4 regions of the Marinobacter sp. V032 genome follow, and region 1 is predicted to be linked to each of the others. Evidence: predicted binding sites of a transcription regulator. Region 1 holds the regulator's gene; each other region holds the start of a gene.
What was found. Region 1 encodes sigma-54, which starts transcription at its own class of promoters, with help from an activator protein. Its sites were predicted from a motif close to ANTGGCATNNANNTTGCTNT; they were not measured.
Positions count from the first base shown of each region.

Region 2: the regulator sigma-54 is predicted to act here: its motif matches at 2,126-2,145, upstream of glnA (glutamate--ammonia ligase).
Region 3: the regulator sigma-54 is predicted to act here: its motif matches at 2,177-2,196, upstream of ACUN9X_RS12655 (flagellar basal body rod protein FlgF).
Region 4: the regulator sigma-54 is predicted to act here: its motif matches at 3,347-3,366, upstream of ACUN9X_RS16815 (circularly permuted type 2 ATP-grasp protein).

Region 1 is NZ_JBQXYE010000001.1:1,882,154-1,887,887, forward strand. Features, by position in the region: gene rapZ (RNase adapter RapZ) at 1-588, opposite strand, end outside; gene ptsN (PTS IIA-like nitrogen regulatory protein PtsN) at 659-1,126, opposite strand; gene hpf (ribosome hibernation promoting factor) at 1,156-1,464, opposite strand; gene ACUN9X_RS08655 (RNA polymerase factor sigma-54) at 1,584-3,134, opposite strand; gene lptB (LPS export ABC transporter ATP-binding protein) at 3,439-4,164, opposite strand; gene lptA (lipopolysaccharide transport periplasmic protein LptA) at 4,164-4,715, opposite strand; gene lptC (LPS export ABC transporter periplasmic protein LptC) at 4,693-5,286, opposite strand; gene ACUN9X_RS08675 (KdsC family phosphatase) at 5,289-5,734, opposite strand, start outside.
Region 2 is NZ_JBQXYE010000001.1:1,248,854-1,254,587, reverse strand. Features, by position in the region: gene typA (translational GTPase TypA) at 1-1,755, opposite strand, end outside; gene glnA (glutamate--ammonia ligase) at 2,298-3,701, shown strand; gene ACUN9X_RS05735 (DUF4124 domain-containing protein) at 3,947-4,480, shown strand; gene glnL (nitrogen regulation protein NR(II)) at 4,959-5,734, shown strand, end outside.
Region 3 is NZ_JBQXYE010000002.1:230,719-236,452, forward strand. Features, by position in the region: gene ACUN9X_RS12645 (flagellar hook assembly protein FlgD) at 1-134, shown strand, start outside; gene ACUN9X_RS12650 (flagellar hook protein FlgE) at 156-2,111, shown strand; gene ACUN9X_RS12655 (flagellar basal body rod protein FlgF) at 2,237-2,995, shown strand; gene flgG (flagellar basal-body rod protein FlgG) at 3,110-3,898, shown strand; gene flgH (flagellar basal body L-ring protein FlgH) at 3,946-4,620, shown strand; gene ACUN9X_RS12670 (flagellar basal body P-ring protein FlgI) at 4,617-5,714, shown strand; gene flgJ (flagellar assembly peptidoglycan hydrolase FlgJ) at 5,723-5,734, shown strand, end outside.
Region 4 is NZ_JBQXYE010000004.1:209,918-215,651, forward strand. Features, by position in the region: gene ACUN9X_RS16805 (circularly permuted type 2 ATP-grasp protein) at 1-860, opposite strand, end outside; gene ACUN9X_RS16810 (alpha-E domain-containing protein) at 880-1,812, opposite strand; gene ACUN9X_RS16815 (circularly permuted type 2 ATP-grasp protein) at 1,815-3,269, opposite strand; gene mutS (DNA mismatch repair protein MutS) at 3,694-5,734, shown strand, end outside.

The sequences.
Region 1 (5,734 bases):
CCAGTAGGGGTTGGGTAGACAGCGAACATCGAACACATAATCTGAGTCTACCGGTACGCCGTGTTTGAAGCCGAAAGACTGGAACAGCAGGGCTAGATCCTGTTCACGCCGCCCGACAACGCGCTGTTTGATCATGTCTCTGAGCTCGTACATCGAGAGCTCGGTGGTATCAATGTGCAGGTCGGCGAGACGGGCCAATGGCTCCAGTAAACGCTTCTCATCGGCGATGGCTTCGCGCAGCGAGGTGCTGCCATCACTCAGCGGGTGCTTGCGTCGTGTCGCGTGAAAACGCTGCAGCAGCGATTGGTCCGTGGCGTCCAGGAAGACCAGCTCGACTTTCATGGCGGCCTTGTTCAGGCGTTCATGGATGGCTTCGAAATTGGCGATTTCTGCAGACAGGTTCCGGGCATCAATGCTGACGGCAATATTACGCACCTTTTTGAGTTCGGTGCCTTCTGCCTCTTCGGTCAAAGGAAAAAGGAGGCCAATAGGAAGGTTGTCGATACAGTAAAAGCCGAGATCCTCCAGCACATGAAGAGCGGTGCTTTTGCCGGAGCCGGAACGCCCGCTGACGATGATGAGTTTCATAGGGAGCCTTTATTGAGTCTGTGACCCTCAATCACTGAAGATTGGTCTCTGTTTTGGGCTGAAGGCGATGTCAGGCCGTTTGAGTCATCGCATCGAACAGCGCCGCTGATGTTTCGCAGCGCCGTAGCTTCTCGCAGAAGGAGCGGTCATTGAATTTTTCGGCAAGCTGGCTCAATAATTCCAGGTGTTCGCTGGTGGCTTCCTTGGGAACAATCAGTGCGAACAACAAGTCGACGGGCTGATTGTCGATGGCGTCAAAGGCAACACCTTCTTCAAGTGTTATCAATGCACCGATAACGCCCTGACAGCCTTCAAGCCGGCAATGAGGGATAGCAATGCCCTGGCCGATTCCGGTGCTTCCCAGTCGCTCGCGAGACACCAGGTTATTAAAAATCTGGGGTTCCTCGAGCTCGGGATGCTGGCGGGTGACCTGTTCCGCTATCAGCTCAAGAATTCGCTTCTTACTGGTTCCCGGCACACCACAAAGGGTGAGCTCGGGAGCCAGGATTGAGGTGATTGTCAGTGCTGTTTCCGTCATGGATGGAATGCTTTCCTGTTATAAAACGACTACCGGTGACCGGCGCCGTGCATTCGGGCGACAGTCTTTTCCTTGTGTTTCAGGAGCTGTCGATCAAGTTTGTCTACCAGCGAATCGATCGCTGCGTACATGTCTTCGTCTTCGGCTTTTGCGTGAATCTCGCCACCGACGACGTGAAGAGTGGCCTCTGCGGTCTGGCGAAGCTTCTCAACGGATAAAGTGACCTGGCAATTTGTGATGTCATCGCAATGACGTTCGAGTTTTTCGAACTTGCCATCGACATAATCTTTCAGAGCGGGTGAGAGTTCGACATGGTGACCTGAGATGTTGAGTTGCATAGGCTTCTCCTGTTGTCGAGAGTGCCAGAGCGGGTTGTCCGCCTGGCAAACGGTGCTCGTCGTGTGACGAACGCTTTGAATCCTTTGCTGCCCAGTCTCACCCGGGGCAGGCGTCAATTTCAGACCAGCCGCTTCCGCTCGTTGGACGGCGGTATATGCATCGCTTCCCGATACTTGGCGACTGTGCGGCGCGCGACCTGTATGCCTTGCTCGCCGAGCAATGTGGCAATTTTACTGTCGCTGAGCGGCTTTTTTGGTGTCTCTGCCGCTACCAGTTTCTTGATCATGGCACGGATTGCAGTAGACGAACACTCTCCACCTTCATTGGTACTGACATGGCTGGAGAAAAAGTACTTCAGCTCAAATATTCCCCGCGGAGTGTGCATGTATTTCTGTGTCGTTACACGGGATATTGTGGACTCATGCATGCCCACTGCCTGGGCAATATCCGACAGAATCAGAGGCTTCATGGCCTCCTCGCCGATATCCAGAAAGCCCTGCTGATGTTCAACAATGCGCGTTGCCACCTTCAATAGCGTCTCGTTGCGACTTTGAAGACTCTTTATGAACCACTTCGCCTCCTGCAATTGATCCCGCATATAGGTGTTGTCGGCGCTGGAATCTGCTCGCTTTATTAATGCAGCATAGCCCGCATTGACACGAATGCGTGGTGCAATTTCAGGATTCAGCTCAACTCGCCAGCGATCCTTGACCTTGGTGACCACGACATCCGGCACCACATAGTCAGGCTCTACGCTGTCCAATGCATCGCCCGGACGTGGTGTAAGGGTCTGGATCAGCGCCAGCACCGCTTTGAGCTGCTCCTCCGTCAACCGGCTCCTGCGCAGCAGTTGGGCATAATCCCGATTGCCGAGCAGGTTGATGTAGTGACTGATTACAAGGCGTGCCTGTGGAAGCCACGGGGTATCCGGAGGGAGTTGACCAAGCTGGATCAGCAGGCATTCCTGCAAATCGCGAGCAAACACGCCCGGGGGATCAAAGTGCTGGAGGCGGCGCAGCACAGCCTCGACCTCATCAAGCTCGAGTGGGTCTTCGTCAGCGTCGTCGGACAGGCCGGAGTGGATGTCATCCAGAGAGGTAGTCAGGTAGCCGCGGGAATCAACCGAATCCATCAGGGCATGGGCAATAGCCTGGTCCCGCTCGCTCATGGGGGTCAGATTCAATTGCCAGAGCAGGTGATCCTGCAGTGTCTCCGCAGGGGAGTTGCGGGATTCGAAATCGGAGTCGTCATCGTCATCGCCACGCGATGCGGGGGCCGGAGCAGACTGGTAAATATCGTCCCATGCCGTGTCGACGGGCAGATCTTCGGGGATATCAGCCTGTGTTTCCTTCAGCCAGTCCGGTTCGTCCGAGGGTGCTTCCCATTCAGGATCTTCCGGCATCGTGGGCTCAGGTTGATCGGGCGTGCTGTCATCGGCGCTGTGATCGGAGTCGGTGTTATTTTCACCGCGCTCGTCGTCCTGGTTGTGTTCAGGGGAGTTGTCATCGTCTTCCGAGGTTTCCAGCATAGGATTGGATTCCAGTGCTTGCTGGATTTCCTGCTGGAGATCTAACGTCGAAAGCTGCAGCAAGCGTATGGCTTGTTGCAGTTGCGGGGTCATCGTGAGTTGTTGACCGAGCTTCAGCTGAAGCGAAGCTTTCATTACCATCGATTTATTCCCGTCACCCTTGGCTACTTGGTGTGTTCGGGCCAGGTCGCACCCGACATCATGCGGGGCCAGGAAAAAAGTGTTGCAAAGTGGCGACTTGGCAGAACAAGCAAATTCTTTGCCGAAGTTTACTGCTATGGATATGCCAATGACAATGCCTGAGCTGAAACGGTTCCGCTTTTTCGAAAATTCAGGTTCCGCCTGACCGTCGCGTGCGACGTTTTGCATCCCCTGTTGAGTTTACCCGCCCTGCAGCATTATGCGACAGCCTGACATGCTATTCATCTGCTGTGAACCCTGTGGCTCAGAGCCTGAACTCATCGCCAAGGTAGACCTCTTTAACTTGCTGATTGGAGAGGATGTCGTCGGAATGGCCGGAGGCAATAATGTGCCCACCGCTCACGATGTAGGCATTCTCACAAATATCGAGCGTTTCCCGCACGTTATGATCGGTAATCAGTACACCGATGCCTTTGTCCCGTAAATGGCGAATGATTTGTTTGATGTCGCTGACGGAGATGGGGTCAACGCCGGCGAAAGGCTCGTCAAGCAGAATAAATGCAGGCTCCATGGCCAGTGCCCGGGCAATTTCGACTCGCCGTCGCTCACCGCCGGACAGGGCCATGCCGAGGCTGTCGCGAATATGGGTGATATGGAACTCTTCAAGCAGGGTTTCCAGTTGCGACTCCCGTTCAGCGCGGCTGAGTGCGCTGCGGGTTTCAAGAATCGCCATGATGTTGTCGTGCACGGTGAGCTTGCGAAAAACCGATGCTTCCTGGGGCAGGTATCCGATACCTGCGCGAGCGCGACCGTGCATCGGTAGCGGGGTGATATCCCTGTCGTCAATGTTGATGCGGCCTTTGTCTGCATTGACGAGGCCGACAATCATGTAAAAGCAGGTGGTCTTGCCCGCGCCATTAGGGCCCAGCAAACCGACGATTTCCCCGCTGCGAATTTCCAGTGACACATCTTTGACAACATTGACGTGTTTGTAGCTCTTGGCGAGATTGCTGGCGCGGAGAATAGCCATTAATTGCCGTCCCCCTTGCCATCTGATTTAACCTTGTTGGGCTGAATGACCATCTCGACCCGGCCATTGCTCTCGCCGTTTCGACTACCTTCGGCCGTGACGATGCGCTTCGCCGTATCGTAATCAATGCGTTCACCCTTGAATACGTTGCCGGCCTGGCGAATTACGGCTTTGTCTTCGAACAGAATACGGTTTTCGCCCGCCATGTAGGTAATCTTTTCCGCCTCGGCATCCGTTGCGGCCGTTTCTCCGGCTTTTGGCTGGGTGTAGTGAGCCGGCTTGCCAAAGGCCTCGATCTGGTCAAGCAGGCCGTCAGTTCGGATCAGAACGACCTTGTCTGCAGTCAATTCAGTGGCATCCTGACGGACGACGACATCGCCCGTATACACGGCGCGGCCCTGGCCGTCGTCCAGTCTTGCCTTGTCAGCGCTCACTTTGATCGGGCTGTCAGAGTTGAGGTCAAAGGCAAAGACCGGGGTGTTCGCTGCTGCGATGGTCAGTGCGGTGAGAGTGCAGGCTGCCAGGCGCTTAGCGCGGTGATGACGACTCATACTGTCCTTCCACTTGTGAATTGAGCTCTACGATCCGCTCATCAATCCATGCTTTCATGCCGGTCGCACGGGTGACGCCGCTAGGGTCAGTCATCACGACCGGTGCATCAGTGTGCACAATGCGTTGTTTGTTATCCAGTGTCAGGCTCTCGGTCTTAAGCTGGCTTTCAGTGCTGCCGCCGACGGTGCGGGTGATGACAACGTTTCCGGATAGATCGACTACATCCTCGTTGAGCTGATAATCGCCTTCGTCAGCGCGCAGTGTCCAGGGTTGGCCTGACTGGGTATCAATCATGCGGGCACGGGGCTCCTGCATGTGCGCCGTATTCTGCGCTTCAAACTGCTCAATGCGGGGGCTGGTGATTACTGCCGATGTATGGCCTGTCTGATCGAATGAGCGGTATTCGCCGTTGACGATAAAACTGTCGGGTTCTTTCGGCCCACGCAGATCGGACGTCGGGGCGATATTGCTGTGGTCACCGCTTTTCCATACCAGCGCGACCAGTGCCACGGCGACGATACCGATAGCCGTGTTCCGCAGTCGTACCCTGCTCAGGGGGCCGAAGATCATGGTCAGGCCTCAGGCTCATGATAGTGCAGGTGCATGTCGGCCAACTTGTTCTGAGCCTGCAGGATCAGGTCGCACAGTTCGCGGACGGCGCCTTCACCTCCGGCCAACTCGGTACAATAGTCGGCATGCTCGCGGACGTACCAGTGACCGTTAGGGACCGAAACGCCCAGACCTGCAATCTGGATAGCGCCGAGGTCAGGTAAATCGTCTCCCATGTAGGCCGCGGCTTCTGGCTGAAGGCCCAGTTCTGCGAGCAGTTCGATCAGAGCCTTGGCTTTATCCTCCCGTCCTTGCTGCAGCAGTGTGATTCCCAGATCCGCTGCCCGGCGAGCCGTGAGGGGGGAGTTGCGGCCGGTAATGATCGCCACGTCGATGCCCGCCTTTTTGAGCTGTTTGATCCCGTGCCCGTCCAGGCTGTGGAACGCTTTGAGCTCGTCGCCCTGAGCTG
Region 2 (5,734 bases), 630 kb from region 1:
AATCGCCTTGGGCGTTACTTCCACCAGCTCGTCATCATCGATGAACTCAAGCGCTTGCTCGAGGGTGAACTTGATGGGTGGTACCAGGCTAATCACTTCATCCTTGCCAGACGCTCGCATGTTGTCGAGCTTCTTACCCTTGGTCGGGTTGAGCACCATATCGGTTTCACGGCTGTGAATACCACACAACTGGCCTTCGTAAACTTCCTGACCAGGATCAAGGAACAGCTTGCCTCGGCTCTGCAGCGTTTCCAGCGAGTACGTCAACGCAGTGCCGGTTGCCATTGAGACCAATACGCCGTTCTGGCGACTTGTCACATCACCCAGCTTGATCGGTCCATAATGGCTGAAAGTGGACGTCAGAATACCGGTACCCGACGTCATGGTCAGGAAGGTATTGCGGAAGCCAATCAAGCCACGTGCAGGAATAGTGTAATCAAGACGCATACGCCCTTTACCATCCGGCACCATGTTGGTCAGATCGCCCCGGCGCAGACCCATCTGCTCCATTACTGCGCCCTGATGCTGCTCTTCAATGTCGACGATGACATTTTCATAGGGCTCTTGCTTTTCGCCATCCACTTCGCGAATGACCACTTCCGGCCGACCAACCGCCAGCTCGAAATTTTCGCGACGCATGTTTTCGATCAGTACCGACAGGTGCAATTCGCCGCGGCCTGATACCTTGAACTTATCCGCGCTTTCACCATCTTCAACGCGCAGCGCAACGTTGTGCAGCAACTCTTTCTCAAGCCGCTCCTTGATGTTACGACTGGTGACGTACTTGCCTTCCCTGCCAGCAAACGGCGAATCGTTGACCTGGAAGGTCATGGATACAGTCGGCTCATCTACAGTCAGTGCGGGCAGCGCTTCTACATTGGCAGGATCACACAGGGTGTCGGAAATAAACAGCTCGTCCATACCGCTCACACAGACGATATCGCCTGCCTGCGCCTCTTCAACTTCTACGCGATGCAGACCGGAGTGCCCCATAATTTTGAGGATTCGGCCATTACGCTTCTTGCCATCTGCCCCGATTGCTGCGACGGGCATGTTGGTCCGCACCTTACCGCGCGAAATACGACCGATACCGATGACACCCAGGAAGCTGCTGTAATCCAGCTGGGAAACCTGCATCTGGAACGGGCCTTCAGGATCGACATCCGGTGCTGGCACGTGATCGACGATCGCCTGGAATACGGCATCCATATTATCGTCAAGGTTTTCGTGATCCAGACCTGCAATACCGTTCAGGGCGCTGGCATAGACAATCGGGAAATCCAGCTGCTCATCCGTGGCACCCAGGTTATCGAACAGATCAAACACCTGATCGACAACCCAATCCGGGCGCGCACTCGGACGGTCGATCTTGTTAACGATAACAATCGGACGCAGACCGGCATCAAATGCTTTCTGAGTCACGAAGCGGGTTTGCGGCATCGGGCCGTCGATGGAATCAACCACCAGCAGCACACAATCCACCATGCTCATGACCCGCTCTACCTCACCACCGAAATCGGCGTGGCCAGGGGTATCAACAATGTTGATGTCGTAGTCGTTCCACTTCAACGCCGTGTTCTTGGCCAGGATGGTAATGCCGCGCTCTTTTTCCTGGTCATTGGAGTCCATTACGCGCTCGCTTTCGAGCTCTTTCCGGTCCAAAGTGCCAGACTGACGCAGCAGTTTATCTACAAGCGTGGTTTTACCATGGTCGACGTGGGCGATAATGGCGATATTACGAAGCTTCTCAATCACAACAATAGTCCTGCGGCATGCTTTCTTTTGACCTGAGAGGGTCTTAAGGGAGGCCAAGCCTCTCACATGCCATCTCAAATCCGTAAAGTGAACCCATTATCCGATACCGGGCGGTACCTACACCCCTGAACAACTTTACAGACCAGGGTGCAAATGAGGCGGCGCGTAGTATATCTAAAAGTCCATGCCGTTAATATGAAGAAAAACGCCTACTTCCAAACCTTAAACCGCACCATAAACGAGCATTATGCATCAAAAGCGCACCACATTAGTGCGGACTACCTTCTGCGTTGCACCAAAATATTGCCGTCAGACGTCGAGAGTTGAGCCGGATGCCGCTCCCAGCGGCCTCTGCAGGGCAGCACCAAAAATTGGCAAGGCGATTGCTTTGAAGAAGTCAGGATAAATTTGCAGGTAAGTGGCAGAGGCTTTTGATAAGCTGCGACCTCCTGAAAAAATCGGATATCAGTGACCCTGACCCATCCGGCAATACGAACATGAATGCACCCGCTGAAGCGGGATAACTTTACGGAGCATGCACAATGTCCAAGACGCTTGACCTGATTAAAGAACACGAAGTGAAGTGGGTTGACCTGCGGTTCACTGATACCCGCGGCAAAGAGCAACACGTCACTATGCCGACCTCAGAAATCGATGAAGACTTCTTTACTGACGGCAAGATGTTTGACGGCTCATCTATTGCTGGCTGGAAAGGCATTAACGAATCCGACATGATCCTGATGCCAGATGATTCCACCGGCGTAATCGATCCGTTCACCGAAGAAACCACTCTGAACCTGACTTGCGACATCGTAGAGCCTTCTACCATGCAAGGTTACGAGCGTGACCCGCGCTCTGTTGCCCGTCGCGCAGAAGAGTACCTGAAGTCTACCGGCATCGCCGAAGGCGCACTGTTCGGCCCTGAGCCCGAGTTCTTCGTCTTCGACTCTGTGAAGTGGAAGACTGACATGAACGGCGCAATGTACGAACTTTACTCCGAGGAAGCCGCCTGGGTTTCTGGCGAAGATTTCGAGCGCAACAACATTGGTCACCGTCCTGGCGTCAAAGGTGGTTACTTCCCTGTTCCACCAGTAGACAGCCTCCACGACCTGCGTGGCGCCATGTGCTCTGCCATGGAATCCATGGGTCTGGAAATTGAGGTTCACCACCACGAAGTCGGTACTGCAGGTCAGTGCGAAATTGGCGTTGGCGCCAACCCGCTGGTCAAAAAGGCTGACGAAGTACAGATCCTGAAGTACTGCGTGCACAACGTTGCACACGCATACGGCAAGACTGCGACCTTTATGCCGAAGCCGGTTGTCGGCGACAACGGTTCAGGCATGCACGTTCACATGTCTCTGAACAAAGATGGCAAGAACCTGTTTGCTGGTGACGGCTACGCTGGCCTGAGCGAAATGGCGCTGTACTACATTGGCGGCATTATCAAACACTCCAAGGCCATCAACGCCTTCACCAACGCTTCAACCAACAGCTACAAGCGTCTGGTTCCAGGCTACGAAGCACCTGTCATGCTGGCCTACTCGGCTCGTAACCGCTCAGCTTCGATCCGTATTCCATACGTGAACAGCCCGAAAGCGCGCCGTATCGAAGTACGCTTCCCTGATGCATCAGCGAACCCGTACCTCGCATTTGCGTCACTGATGATGGCCGGCCTGGACGGCATCCAGAACAAGATCCACCCTGGCGATGCCATGGACAAGGATCTGTACGACCTGCCAAAAGAAGAAGCGCTGAACATTCCTAAGGTTGCGGAAACCTTCCAGGAAGCGCTGGACTGCCTGGCAGAAGACCACGAGTTCCTGACTCGCGGCGGCGTATTCACCGAAGACATGATCAGTGCTTACATTGATCTGAAGCGCGCTGAAGTTGAGCGCCTGAACATGACCACTCACCCGGTCGAGTTCGAACTGTACTACTCTGTTTAAACACGATATTTCGGGTTAACAGACCTGTACACACAGAAAACCCCGCCTAACCGCGGGGTTTTTTTATTTCCGGCCCCGTGCTTTGTTGCTACACCGATAGTGCGCTCCAGTGACGCTGCCAATTACAAAACCTTACCAGCCATTAATACCATTTAGGGTCAGGAAAGTTGCAATCCAATCCCCCTCTTGCCAATAATCCTTACAGGCCTGCTACAACTTGGAGAATTCCCCCAATGGAGGGTTCCGTGAAAAATACAATAAAGCTTCTGACATTCAGCATCGCGATGACAGCCAGCCTTGGCGCCTACGCCGAGGTATACAAGCACACCGATGCCCAGGGCAACGTCAGCTATTCTGACGAGGCCAGCCCCGGCGCAAAAACCATTAAAGTGAAGCCTGTCACGACTGTCACACTGCCAAAGCCGGACGAAGTGCCACAGATGGTGGAAGACTCCAAAAAGAAACAGGAGCAGGATCAGGGCAAGGCATACAACCGGGTTTCATTTGATGCGCCTGAAAATAACAGCGCGTTCCATAGCGGAAACGGTGATGTGACGTTCGCAGTATCAAGCAGCCCTGCCTTGTTGCGCGGCCACGAATTCGAGGTATCACTTGACGGGCAACCAGTCGGCCAGAACGCATCCGGCCAATTTACCGTCAACAACATCGATCGTGGCACCCACAATGCGTCGGTCAAGATAGTCGACAGCAAAGGCAAAATCATTCAGTCAGGACAAGGTATTTCATTTACCATCCATCGCCCTTCGGTCATCAACTAACCCCTCTTCGCTAATGCGCCCGCCTCCCCGGCCGGGCGCATCTTCGCACCAAAACAATCCCCACCCCATGACCTGCACTATTTTGGTGCGCAAGCACTAATTAAGGTCTAGAATCCGATTACAATCAGGGGCGGGATACCGGCAGTTTCAATGGCGCTTCCCCTCCGACGACCAGGCTGCTCGCCAAAATGACACAGAAAAAGCAGGCGAGCCATGCGAAAAAACGTCAGCTCCGGTCGGCAGACCGCCCCCTTCAGCAAGTGCCTTTACAGGTCGTTATCAGCATTTTCGCCGATTTTAGCGGCAGTTACTGAATGCCATTCAGGCCTTGCGCCCCTCAGCGAGGGAAAGCAATGGAGCGAATCTCTACTGATTCATTAAACAGTGCCACCGAACAGGACCAAAAACGCGCACTCGCTTGTGGCGAGCTCACAACTGGTTCGCTTTTTGCAGTTACTGGCATGTCACGAGGAATCCTATGCCACACACTAATGTTTACAAGCAGATTTTCGATCACCTCACCACGGCAACGCTGGTGCTGGATGCGGAGCTGAATGTGCAGTTCATCAATGGTGCAGCAGAGTATCTGCTGGAGGCCAGCGGTTCGCGCATTATAGGCACGCATTTCTACGATCTGTTTGTAGAGTCCACCGAGGCATTCCAGACACTCTCTGATGCCGCCGAGTCTGGCCAGCCCTTCACCAAGCGCGAAGCCGAATTTACGCTGCTATCCGGTTCAAGATTTACAGTCGATTATTCTGTGTCCCATATTGGCGCAGACGGTTCGACCATGTTGCTCGAATTGCAGCCACGTGATCGCCTTATTCGCATCACACGCGAAGAGGATATGCTGAGCCAGCAGGAAACCACGCGCATCCTGGTTCGGGGTATGGCCCACGAAATCAAGAACCCGCTCGGCGGTATTCGCGGCGCAGCGCAATTGTTGGACCGCGAACTGACGGACAACGGGCAGAAAGAATATACCCGCGTCATCATCGACGAAGCGGACCGCCTGCGTGGCCTGGTTGACCGGATGCTCGGCCCCAACAAGGCATTTCAGCTTACTCCGACCAACATCCACGAAGTGATTGAGCGGGTTCGCACGCTACTTGAGGCCGAAACCAAAGGCCGGGTTCGACTGGAACGGGACTACGACCCAAGCCTGCCAGAATTCCCAGGCGACAAGGAACAACTCATCCAGGCGGTGCTCAATATCGCCCGCAACGCGATGGAGGCCGCAGCCGACAACCCATC
Region 3 (5,734 bases), on a different contig from region 1:
CAGGTTCCGAGCAGCTCGGCACCCTGATCAGCGCCAATGTCGACAGCGTTTCGCTGGGCAGCGCAGGCAGTGTCACGCTCAATCTGGCGGGGATGGGATCCATCGCGCTGTCAGACGTCAGTCAAATTAACTAACACATACAGTCGGGGTGAGGTATGGCGTTCAATACTGGACTTAGTGGTCTTCGGGCCGCCTCGGTTGACCTGGATGTCACCGGTAATAACATTGCCAACGCAAGCACGGTGGGCTTCAAGAACAGCCGGGTGCAGTTTGGCGACCTCTATGCCAATGGTTTTCTGTCATCCGGTACCAACCCGATTGGGGATGGCGTCCGTGTGCAGGATATTCAGCAAACATTCGGGCAGGGAAATATCAGCTTTACCGACAATGGCCTGGACATGGCGATTGACGGCGATGGTTTCTTTATTCTGAATAATAACGGTGAAGTGCGTTATTCCCGGGCAGGACAGTTTGGTCTTGATAAAGACGGCTTTGTCGTTAACAACCAGGGCATGCGCGTTCAGGGCTTTCAGGCGAACGCTGACGGCAATCTTTCGGGCGTGCGCGGTGACTTGTTTATCGATAGCGACAACCTGGCTCCACGTCGAACTACCAATCTGCGATCCGAATTGAACCTGGACTCGCGCCAGTCGGTGCTGGAAGTCAGCGGGACGCGCATTCAAACTAACGCGCCGGCAGCGGGAGCCAGCATCGGGCCCCAGACCCTTACGATTACCTATCCTGATGGCACCAGTCGGAATGTGCCGGTTACGGCTGGCAGCTCGGCGAGTGCCGTAGCGGAATCCTTGAACCAGGAAGAAGGCGTCAGCGCGTCAGCGCGTACCGAGGTGCTGTTGAATGGCGGCAATATTCAGCCGGACGACGTTTTTACGCTGGAGGGGGTCGACTTTACTGTGCGCGGCACTGATGCGAGCGGTAATGCACTGACAACAGCCCAGCAGTTGTCCCAGCTTGCAGATGATATCAATGGCTCATCACTCAGCAGCCTGAATGCAACGATTGATGGTTCGGGCAATCTCCGCATCATTTCGAGCCGTGGCGATACCTTGCGCCTGAGTTATCAGGATACGACCGGTACGGGCGGCAGTATGAGTTTTGATGCCGGGGGCGCGTTGTCTGCTGACAAGACCAATCCGTCGACACAGGTGGGTGTGCTGAGCGTGACACTTGATCGGGACGTCGCGATGACTGCAGCGGCAACACCGCCATCGACTTCGACTGTATTGGATGGAGTTACACCGTCGGCCTTTACCTCCAATACGTTTGATCCTGACGATCAGAAAACCTACAACCACGCCACCTCAACAACGATCTATGACAGTCTGGGCAACTCGCACGTGATGACCCAGTACTACGTGAAGGAGCCCAATAACGGCGCCAATCAGGGCAATAGCTGGTCGCTGTATGTTCAGATCGACGGTGAGAACGTGGGTGATCCCCCAAATACCAGCGGTGAGCCGTCGCTTGCCCGGTATGACCTCAAGTTCACTGAAGATGGCACACTTGAAAGCGTGAACGGCTCGATCGACAAGGAAATTCTGATTTCCAACTGGACGCCGCTGGATGCGAACGGGCAGCCTAACGGTGCCGATGGTCCACGCCTGGTGGCGAACGGGGGGCAGACTCCTATCCCTGATCCCCCGGTCAGCTCAAACTTCACGCTCGATCTGGATGACACCACGCAGTTTGGTAGTGAATTTGCCGTCAATGATCAGCGCCAGAATGGCTATACCACGGGTCGATTGTCCGGCCTGGATGTCTCGACTGAAGGGGTGCTGTTTGCCCGTTACTCAAACGGTCAGTCCCAAACCCTGGGGCAGGTTGCGTTGGCCAGCTTCCGCAATACCGAGGGTCTGGCACCGGTGGGGGATACCAGCTGGGTAGAGACTTTCGAGTCCGGTCAGCCGATTATCGGCTCGCCTGATACCGGCACCCTGGGTTCAATTGCCGCGAGTTCGGTTGAAGAATCCAACGTCGATCTGTCAGCAGAGCTGGTAAACCTGATCATTGCCCAGCGCAACTATCAGGCGAACGCCAAAACCATCGAAACGGCAGACGCTGTAACCCAGACAATTATCAACCTGCGATAAGCGCAGTTCCCTTCTGATAACGATAACCACGGGTCTCGAGGCCCGTGGTTATCGTCTTTTCTAATACTGGCACGACTTCTGCTTATTCACTCTTATTGAGTCAATAATCCGGCAGGAGTTTTCCTATGGATAAAGCGGTATTTATCGGCATGTCCGGTGCCAAGCAGACCATGCTGGCCCAGCAGGCCCATGCGAACAACCTCGCTAACGTGTCGACTACCGGCTTCAAGCGGGACTACGCGCAGGCCCGGAGCATGCCCGTTTACGGTGAACACTTTCCAACACGCGCCTATGCCATGACTGAGCGGCCGGGCACCGATATGTCTGCCGGATCGCTAATGGAAACCGGACGGAAACTTGACGTTGCGGTTGGTGGTGACGGCTGGTTATCGGTGCAGTCCCAAAACGGCGAAGAGGTGTATACCCGTTCCGGCAGCCTAAGCGTGGATGTGAACGGCATCCTGCGGACCTCATCCGGTGAACCGGTTATCGGTAATGGTGGTCCGGTCGCATTGCCACCCTACGACAACCTGCTGATTGGCTCGGACGGCACGGTATCCATTGTCCCGGTTGGCGGCCCGCCAGACCAGCTGGTGGAGGTTGACCGGCTCAAACTGGTCAACCCTGGCAGAGAGGCAATGGAAAAAGGTGTTGACGGTTTTATGCGTCTCAAGCTGGGGGAGGTTGGTGGCGCGGGCCAGGTAGCACCTCTGGATGCCACTGTCAGGGTTGAATCAGGATTTCTTGAAAGCTCCAACGTCAACGCGGTGGAGGAGATGATTTCCAATATGGAATTGGCCCGCCAGTACGAAATGCAGGTCAAGGTCATGCAGACCGCCAAGTCGAATTCCGACGCAACGGCACGGCTGTTGCAGAACCTCTGATAACAGAATCTGAAACGGTGACGGTTTCTGAAAAGCGGCAAATGTTCGCCGCATTAACCTCCGACACCGCTCATTACCGGGATTGACGCACTATCCCGACGAGGAGAATGAACAATGCATCCAGCACTTTGGGTTAGTAAAACGGGCTTGAGCGCCCAAGACACCAACATGACCACGATCTCCAACAACCTGGCGAATGTGAATACCACCGGGTTCAAGCGCGATCGGGCGGTGTTTCAGGACTTGCTTTATCAGGTCAAGCGTCAGCCCGGTGGCCTGTCAACCGAGAACTCCGAGCTGCCTTCCGGTCTTCAGTTGGGTACGGGTGTGCGGGTGACGGGCACTGCCAAGCAGTTTACCCAGGGCAACCTGCAGGTAACCGAGCAGCCGCTTGATATGGCGGTTAACGGTCGTGGCTTTTTGCAGGTATTGCTGCCTGATGGCGAAATTGCCTACACCCGCGACGGTCAGTTTCAGTTGAACTCTGACGGTGATGTGGTGAATGCCAATGGCTATCCGCTGGAACCCAACATCAATGTACCCGATAACGCCACGAGCATCACAATCGGTACGGACGGCACGGTTTCGGCGGTGATCGAGAATCAGGCTGCGCCGGTCCAGTTGGGCGACATCACATTGGTGAACTTCGTCAATCCGCAAGGTCTGCTGGCGGTGGGTAACAACCTCTACCGTGAAACCAATGCCAGTGGTGATCCCCAGGAAGGTGAACCGGGTATCGGCGGGCTCGGCACGATCGAGCAGGGGATGACAGAGTCGTCGAACGTTCAGGTCGTTGAGGAACTGGTCAATATGATCACCACTCAGCGCGCCTATGAAATGAACTCCAAGGTGGTGTCGACAACCGACCAGATGTTGCAGTTCATTACCCAGAATATCGGTTAAGGCATGAGCGCGGGCAACGAGTCCCGGGTTAACGGAGGATCATCCAGATGCATTCAACACTAACGCCAATTATCGTCTTCGTGCTGGTGCTGCTTCAGGGCTGCGCGGCTGCGACGCGTCCCCGTGCCGTGCCTGACGATCCGGCTTATGCGCCGGTCAAGGCGCAGGCCATGTTGCAGCGTGACCGCTCCTCCGGTGCGATTTACCAGACCTCCCGCAACTTCAATTTTTACGGTGACACTGTCGCGCTCAATGTTGGCGATATTCTGATGGTGACGCTTGAAGAGCAAACCAAAGCCTCCAAAAACGCCGATAGCAAGATCACCAAAGATAATGATGTCGATTTTAACAATGGCGCAATCCTGGGTCTCAACAAGCTTGGCCTGGAAACCAATGTAAGCATGGAGCGGGATTTCGAAGGCAAGGCAGAAGCTGATCAGAGCAACAGCCTCGCCGGCAGCATCACCGTCACGGTCACAGAAGTCTATCCCAACGGTATTCTGCGCATCCGTGGTGAGAAGTGGCTATCCCTGACCAATGGCGATGAATTTATCCGTTTGACCGGGCTGGTGCGTCCACAGGACATCACCCCGGACAATACCGTGTCCTCCAACCGTATTGCCGATGCCCGCATTGGCTACGGCGGGACCGGTGATTTTGATCAGGCCAACCGTATGGGCTGGTTGTCGCGGTTCTTCAACAGTGAGTGGTTTCCGTTATGAACGGCTTGAGAACGATCGTCGCATTCTGTCTTCTGGCGTTGGTTGCCGAGCCGTTGCTGGCTGACCGCCTCAAGGACATGACCCGGGTGCAGGGTGTGCGCTCCAACCAGTTGGTGGGTTACGGTCTGGTGGTCGGGCTTGATGGCACCGGTGACAAGGCGCCATTTACTGACCAGACGTTCCGGAATTTGATGAACCAGTTTGGCGTCACCATGCCGCCGGGCGTGAATCCCAAGTTGAAAAATGTCGCGGCGGTGACCGTTCAGGCCAGATTGCCTGCGTTCGCCAAGCGCGGTCAGGAAATCGACATTACCGTTTCCTCTATCGGTAACGCTGAAAGTCTGCGTGGTGGTGCTTTGTTGATGACGCCGCTCAAGGGCGCTGACGGACAGGTATATGCGCTCGCTCAGGGAAACCTTGTCGTGGGTGGTTTTGGCGCATCAGGTGCTGACGGTTCCAAGATTACCGTTAACCTGCCGAGCGTTGGCCGGATTCCCAATGGCGCCTCGGTGGAGCGGGAAGTGCTGTCGCCATTCAGTCAGGGAGACACCATTACCTTTGATCTGATGAGCCCGGACTTCACTACCGCACGCCGGGTGGTGGAAGTGATTAACGGCACGCTGGGGCCCGATATGGCCTACGCCCACGACGCCACCTCGATCTCTGTGAAAGCGCCCAGGGATCCGTCGCAGCGCGTCAGTTTTCTGTCAGTGCTCGAGAATCTTGAAGTATCGCCCGCAGAAGGCGTCGCCAAGGTCGTGATCAATAGCCGCACCGGCACGATTGTGATCGGGCAGAACGTTCACGTCAGCCCTGCCGCAGTTACTCACGGCAACCTGACGGTGACCATTGAGGAAAACCCGGTCGTCAGCCAGCCCAACGCCTTTGGTCGTGGCGACACAGTGGTCACTCAGGAATCGACAATTACGACCACCCAGGAGCCGTCGCGGATGTTCAAGTTCGGACCCGCAGTCACGCTGAATGACATTGTGCAGGCTGTTAACCAGGTGGGCGCTGCCCCCGGCGATGTGATGGCAGTGCTGGAAGCGCTTAAACAAGCCGGTGCACTGCGCGCCGAGCTGATCGTGATATAGGTCGCGCCATGCAGGATTCA
Region 4 (5,734 bases), on a different contig from region 1:
TCCGGCAAATACCGGACCAGCGCGTCCAACGGCTGAAGCCCACTGAGCGTTTTCAGCCACATTCGGCCATCCTTGAACATCAGGTCCTCACCATGGACCAGCGCGAGATTGAGATAATTCGCGAGAAAGGCATGTTCAAAGTACTGGCCGTCCCGGTGATGGCGCGTCAGCAAACCGATCAAGGGCTCACTGCTATAAGGGATGTGCGGCACAAGAGATTTCTGAAGTTCCTGAAAAAACTGCGATAGCTGCTTTTTCTGGAACTGCTGGCTGAGCTCGGGCAATACCTGGTTCAGAGCTATCCTGTTCTCCAGCACGTAGCCCATGCCACCCGGCGCCTGTGAGCAATCGCCATAAGCCGTGAGGCGGCCACTCTCATCGCGCCCCAGATCACACCCCAACAACATCAGCCAGTCGCGGCCTTCAGGTAACAGGTTATGACAAGGGATCAGGTACTCGGCATTGCGGTAAATCAGATCCGCCGGGAGCGTCGCGTCCTTGAGCAACAACTGATCGCCGTAGAGATCGTCCAGCACTGCCGACAGCAACTTGCGGCGCTGGATAAGCCCGGCCTCTACCTGAGCCCACTCTGACGTTTCGATCACCCATGGGATGATGTCCAGTGTCCGGTTTTGCTGCCTTTGGGGGTCAAAGGTAGCACCGTGCTCCCGCAACTGATGCTGAAGATCCGATGTCAGGCTCGCCAGCGCTTCAGGGCCCTGGCCCATAAGCCAGCCAATAATCCGGGACCAGTCAGACCCTTCCGCCCCCGCTGCGATCCATTCGTCGACACCCTTGCTTCGTCGCTGGTACGCCTCAACCAGTGAATCCAGTGTCAGGGGCTGATCATTCGAGTCCATCGAGGAACCTTGTGATTTATCAGGTATCAGGTGCTTTAAACGACTCTTCCGTCAGGGCGGAGTGAAGGTCAATGAACCGCGCCTGTATCTGGTCGATCAGCAGGTGCAACCGCTCTGTCGAAAGCGATGCCAGCGGCTCTGAGTCAACGCCGCCACGCAGTCGGGCTATGGCGGCCAACACACCGTCCGAGCGGGGCAAGCGCTTCACTGCACTTTCAATTTTCTGCAGGCAGAAACAAATCGACCTTGGAAACTCAGGATAGCTCATCAGGAAGTCGATAACGTCAGTTTCTCCCTCTTCCTGCGCAAAATAACGCCGGTAGGGTTCTGTTCCACCGAGGGCATTGAGTAATGATGTCCATTGAAACTGGCGCCGGGAAGAATGGCCTTCGGTAGGTGTCAGCTGTTGCAGAATCAGGGTATCCATAATCCGCGTCGTCATGTCAGCCCGTTCGAGATGGCGACCGATGTTGAATACGCAGAATGCATCATCCCGCAGCATGGTACCGTCCATGACCCCAACGACCATCTGGCAACGCCTCACGACCTCCACCATCAAGCTGTAACGGCGCACCCGGCTGGAGGCCAGTGTGCATTCGGTCTGCATAAACAGGTTGAGAGAGTTGATTTCCTCCCAGAAATCCCGGGGAATCACCTCGCGCACGCAGCGTGCGTTGGTTCTGAGCTGATTGCACGAATTGCGAATGGATGCCGGACTGTCTTCTGCTTCAATCAGGTAATGCATAACCCCCAGCTCGCTTGAGCTGCCTTCCTGAATGAATCCCTGAGGATCTTCGCCCAGCACGTCGATCAGCACCGGCCAGCTGATGCGGGCGTCCTGATGCGAATCAATCAGCATGTGTGTGGTCGCATTAATCAGCCGTGCTGTGCCTTCCATTCGCTCAAGGTAGCGGCCCATCCAATACATGTTTTCTGCGGTTCTTGCCAGCATGATCAGCCCTCCCCCGCCACGATCCAGGTATCTTTACTACCGCCCCCCTGGGAGGAGTTGACCACCAGCGAGCCACGCCGCAATGCAACCCGGCTCAACCCTCCAGTGGTGCAATAAACGCTTTCGCCCTGCAGGATAAACGGCCGCAGATCCAGATGGCGTGGCTCGAGTATCTCGTCACACAAGGTGGGAGCAGTCGAAAGATTAAGTGTCGGTTGCGCAATAAAATTACGGGGATTTTCACGAATTGCAGTGGCGAACTGAGCTCGCTCTTCGTCATTTGCCCGGGGGCCAATAAGAATACCGTAACCGCCGGACTCGTTAGCCGGCTTGACCACCAGCTTGTCGAGATTGGCGAGCACATACTCACGCTGTTTTTCATCCATACACAGATAGGTCGGAACGTTCTCAATCAGCGGCTCTTCGCTCAGGTAGTAACGAATGATATCCGGCACAAATGCGTAGACCGCCTTGTCATCCGCCACACCCGAACCCGGTGCATTGGCAATGGCCACATTTCCGGCCCGCCAGGCACGGATAACGCCGGGAATCCCCAGCGTCGAATCCTTGCGAAAAACCTCCGGATCAATGAATACATCGTCTACCCGCCGGTAGATGACATCGACGCGTTGTGGCCCCTGCAGTGTGCGCATATACACGATGTCGTTATCGACGTAGAGGTCGACATTTTCCACCAGCTGGCAGCCCATCTGCTGCGCCAGAAAGCTGTGTTCGAAATAGGCCGAGTTGTAAATGCCTGGCGTCAGTACCACCACTACCGGCGTGAGGTCCTGGCGTGGCGATAATGAGGCCAGCATCTCCCAGAGCCGTGACGGGTAGTTGTCGACCGGACCAATCGTTGATTCGGCAAACAGTTCGGGGAACACCCGCTTCATGACCGTCCGGTTCTCCAGCATGTAGGAGACACCGGAAGGCACCCGCAGGTTATCCTCTAACACCAGAAACCGCCCTATTTCATCGCGCACCAGATCAGTGCCGCAGATGTGCGCCCAGACGCCGTGCGCCGGTTTGATGCCCTGACAGGGCGCAAGGAAATTCTTCGATTTCAGAACCAGCTCGCCAGGAATAATCTTGTCTTTGATGACTTTCTGGTCGTTGTATAAATCATTGATAAACATATTCAGTGCCTGCAGACGCTGCTTCAGGCCATTGCTGGTTTTCTCCCAGTCCGCTGCGGAAATAACCCGGGGCACCACATCCAGCGGCCAGGCTCGATCAATATTCTGGCTGTCGGAATAGACGGTAAATGATATGCCCATAGCTGCTATCGTCGAATCCAGCTGTGCTTGCCGGCGTACCAGTTCATCAGCGCCATTGTGCGCGATGAACCGCGCGACGGCCGTGGCTTGTGATCGTGCCTGGCAGCCGTCATCCACCAGTTCGTCATAACACCCGGGGTAAGGACGGTAGGCATTGAGTACGATGGGTTCGTTCATAGTGCATTCCCCGCATTGGGATTGATGTGCGCTTTAGCTCCATGAAGGAGTTCGGCAAGGGCGTCGTCTCTGGACATCCAGCAAAGGGGATGCCATCCCCCCCATAACAGCATCCGCCATTCGCGCATCATCACAATCGAAGCAAACGGTGTTTTTCCCGGTAACACCTGCGTTGCGCCAACGCAGGTCGCACCTCGAAACGCTCGGCCTCTTTATTATCAAGCGTAGCTGCTACCCGCTGTTATGCGAGTTCGCTCGCGACAGACCCGTTTCTTTTTGCATGTTGCAGCCCAATCGCCCGTGTTAACATTGGGCGCATTTGACGCGGGCCATATCCCAGCTTTCACAGGCTGCACAGACCTATGCTGACAGTGCCATGCCCCGCACCAACGCACACCCAGCCAGCCCCAGAACCGGAGCGAGAATGACGGAAGTCCTGAAGGACAGAGCCCCCACCGACCTGTCCCAGCACACGCCAATGATGAAGCAGTATCTGAAAATCAAAACCGAGCACATCAATGAAATGGTGTTCTACCGGATGGGTGATTTTTACGAGCTGTTCTATGACGACGCCAAAAAGGCGGCAGAGTTGCTGGACATCACGCTCACCGCACGCGGGCAATCCGGCGGTCAGCCGATTCCTATGGCGGGTGTGCCTTATCATGCGGCGGAAGGTTATATCGCAAGGCTGGTGCGCCAGGGGCAGTCCATCGCCATTTGTGAGCAGATTGGTGACCCGTCAACCAGCAAGGGGCCGGTCGAACGTCAGGTTGTACGCATTGTCACGCCAGGCACACTGAGCGATGAGGCCTTTCTGGAAGACCGCCGCGACAATCTGCTGGTTGCCATTGCCAGTCATCGGGAAGACTTTGGTTTGGCATCGCTCGATATTTCCAGTGGCCGGTTCTGCGTGTCCGAATTCAGCGGCGTCGAATCCTTGCAGGGTGAATTGCAACGCCTGCGCCCTGCTGAAATTCTGATCAGCGAAGATTTTCCGTTCGCAGACATTCTGGAAGGTTTCACCGGTGTACGCCGTCAAGGGCCCTGGTTATTCGAGCGGGACACAGCCCAACGGGTGATCACCCAACAATTGCAGGTTCGCGATCTGACTGGTTTTGGCTGCGAGGATCTGACACAGGCGCTGTCAGCTGCCGGTTGCCTGCTGCAGTACGCACGCGAAACCCAGCGCACGGCACTGCCGCATATCCGTAAACTCTCCCGCGAGCGCCGGGAAGATGCGGTGATTCTGGATGCCGCCAGCCGACGCAATCTCGAAATCGACACCAACCTCACCGGCGGCCAGCAGTACACCCTGGCCTGGGTGATGGATCGCACCGCGACCGCCATGGGTGGCCGCCTGATTCGACGCTGGCTTAACCGTCCGCTGCGCGACACAACCACCGTGCTCGAACGCCAGCAGGCAGTTGGCGCTCTGCTTGATGGCTTTCATTACGAACCGGTGCATGATTTGCTGAAATCCGTCGGCGATATCGAGCGGATTCTGTCTCGCGTGGCACTGCGCTCGGCACGGCCACGGGATCTTGCCCGACTGCGTGACGCATTTGCTTTGCTACCCGATCTGCAGACCGCACTGACAGCCGTCGATTCACCGCGAGTCCACACCTTGCGGGATGCCGCGAGTACCTACCCGGAGCTGGCTGATCTGCTATCCCGCTCCATCATCGAAAACCCGCCTGTTGTGATCCGGGACGGCGGGGTTATCAGCGAGGGCTTCGACGAGGAGCTGGACGAACTTCGCAACATCAGCGAGAACGCGGGCCAGTACTTGCTTGATGTCGAAACCAGAGAAAAAGAGCGCACGGGCCTCAGCTCACTGAAAGTCGGCTACAACCGCGTTCATGGCTATTACATCGAAATCAGCCGCGCCCAGTCTGATCAGGCGCCGGTCGACTATATCCGGCGTCAGACCCTGAAAAACGCCGAGCGCTTCATCACGCCCGAACTCAAGACGTTTGAAGACAAGGCCCTCAGCGCCAAAAGCCGAGCCCTCGCCCGGGAGAAAGCACTCTATGAAGAGGTGCTCGAAACGCTGGCCTCGGAACTGGCCCCGCTCCAGGAAACCGCCCAGGCATTGGCCGAGCTGGACGTACTGAGCAACTTTGCCGAACGGGCCACCAGCCTGCGACTGGCCGCGCCTGAATTTTCCGACGCGCCCGGCATGGACATTGAAGCCGGCCGGCATCTGGTTGTCGAACAGCTGCTCGATGAACCGTTCGTGCCGAACGATCTGCTGATCGACAACGAACGCCGCATGCTGGTGATTACCGGCCCGAACATGGGCGGTAAGTCGACCTATATGCGCCAGGTCGCCCTTATCGCGCTGCTTGCCTATACCGGCAGTTTTGTCCCGGCGGACAGGGCTATTGTCGGACCGGTTGATCGCATCTTTACCCGGATGGGCTCTTCTGACGATATCGCCGGTGGCCGCTCAACATTCATGGTGG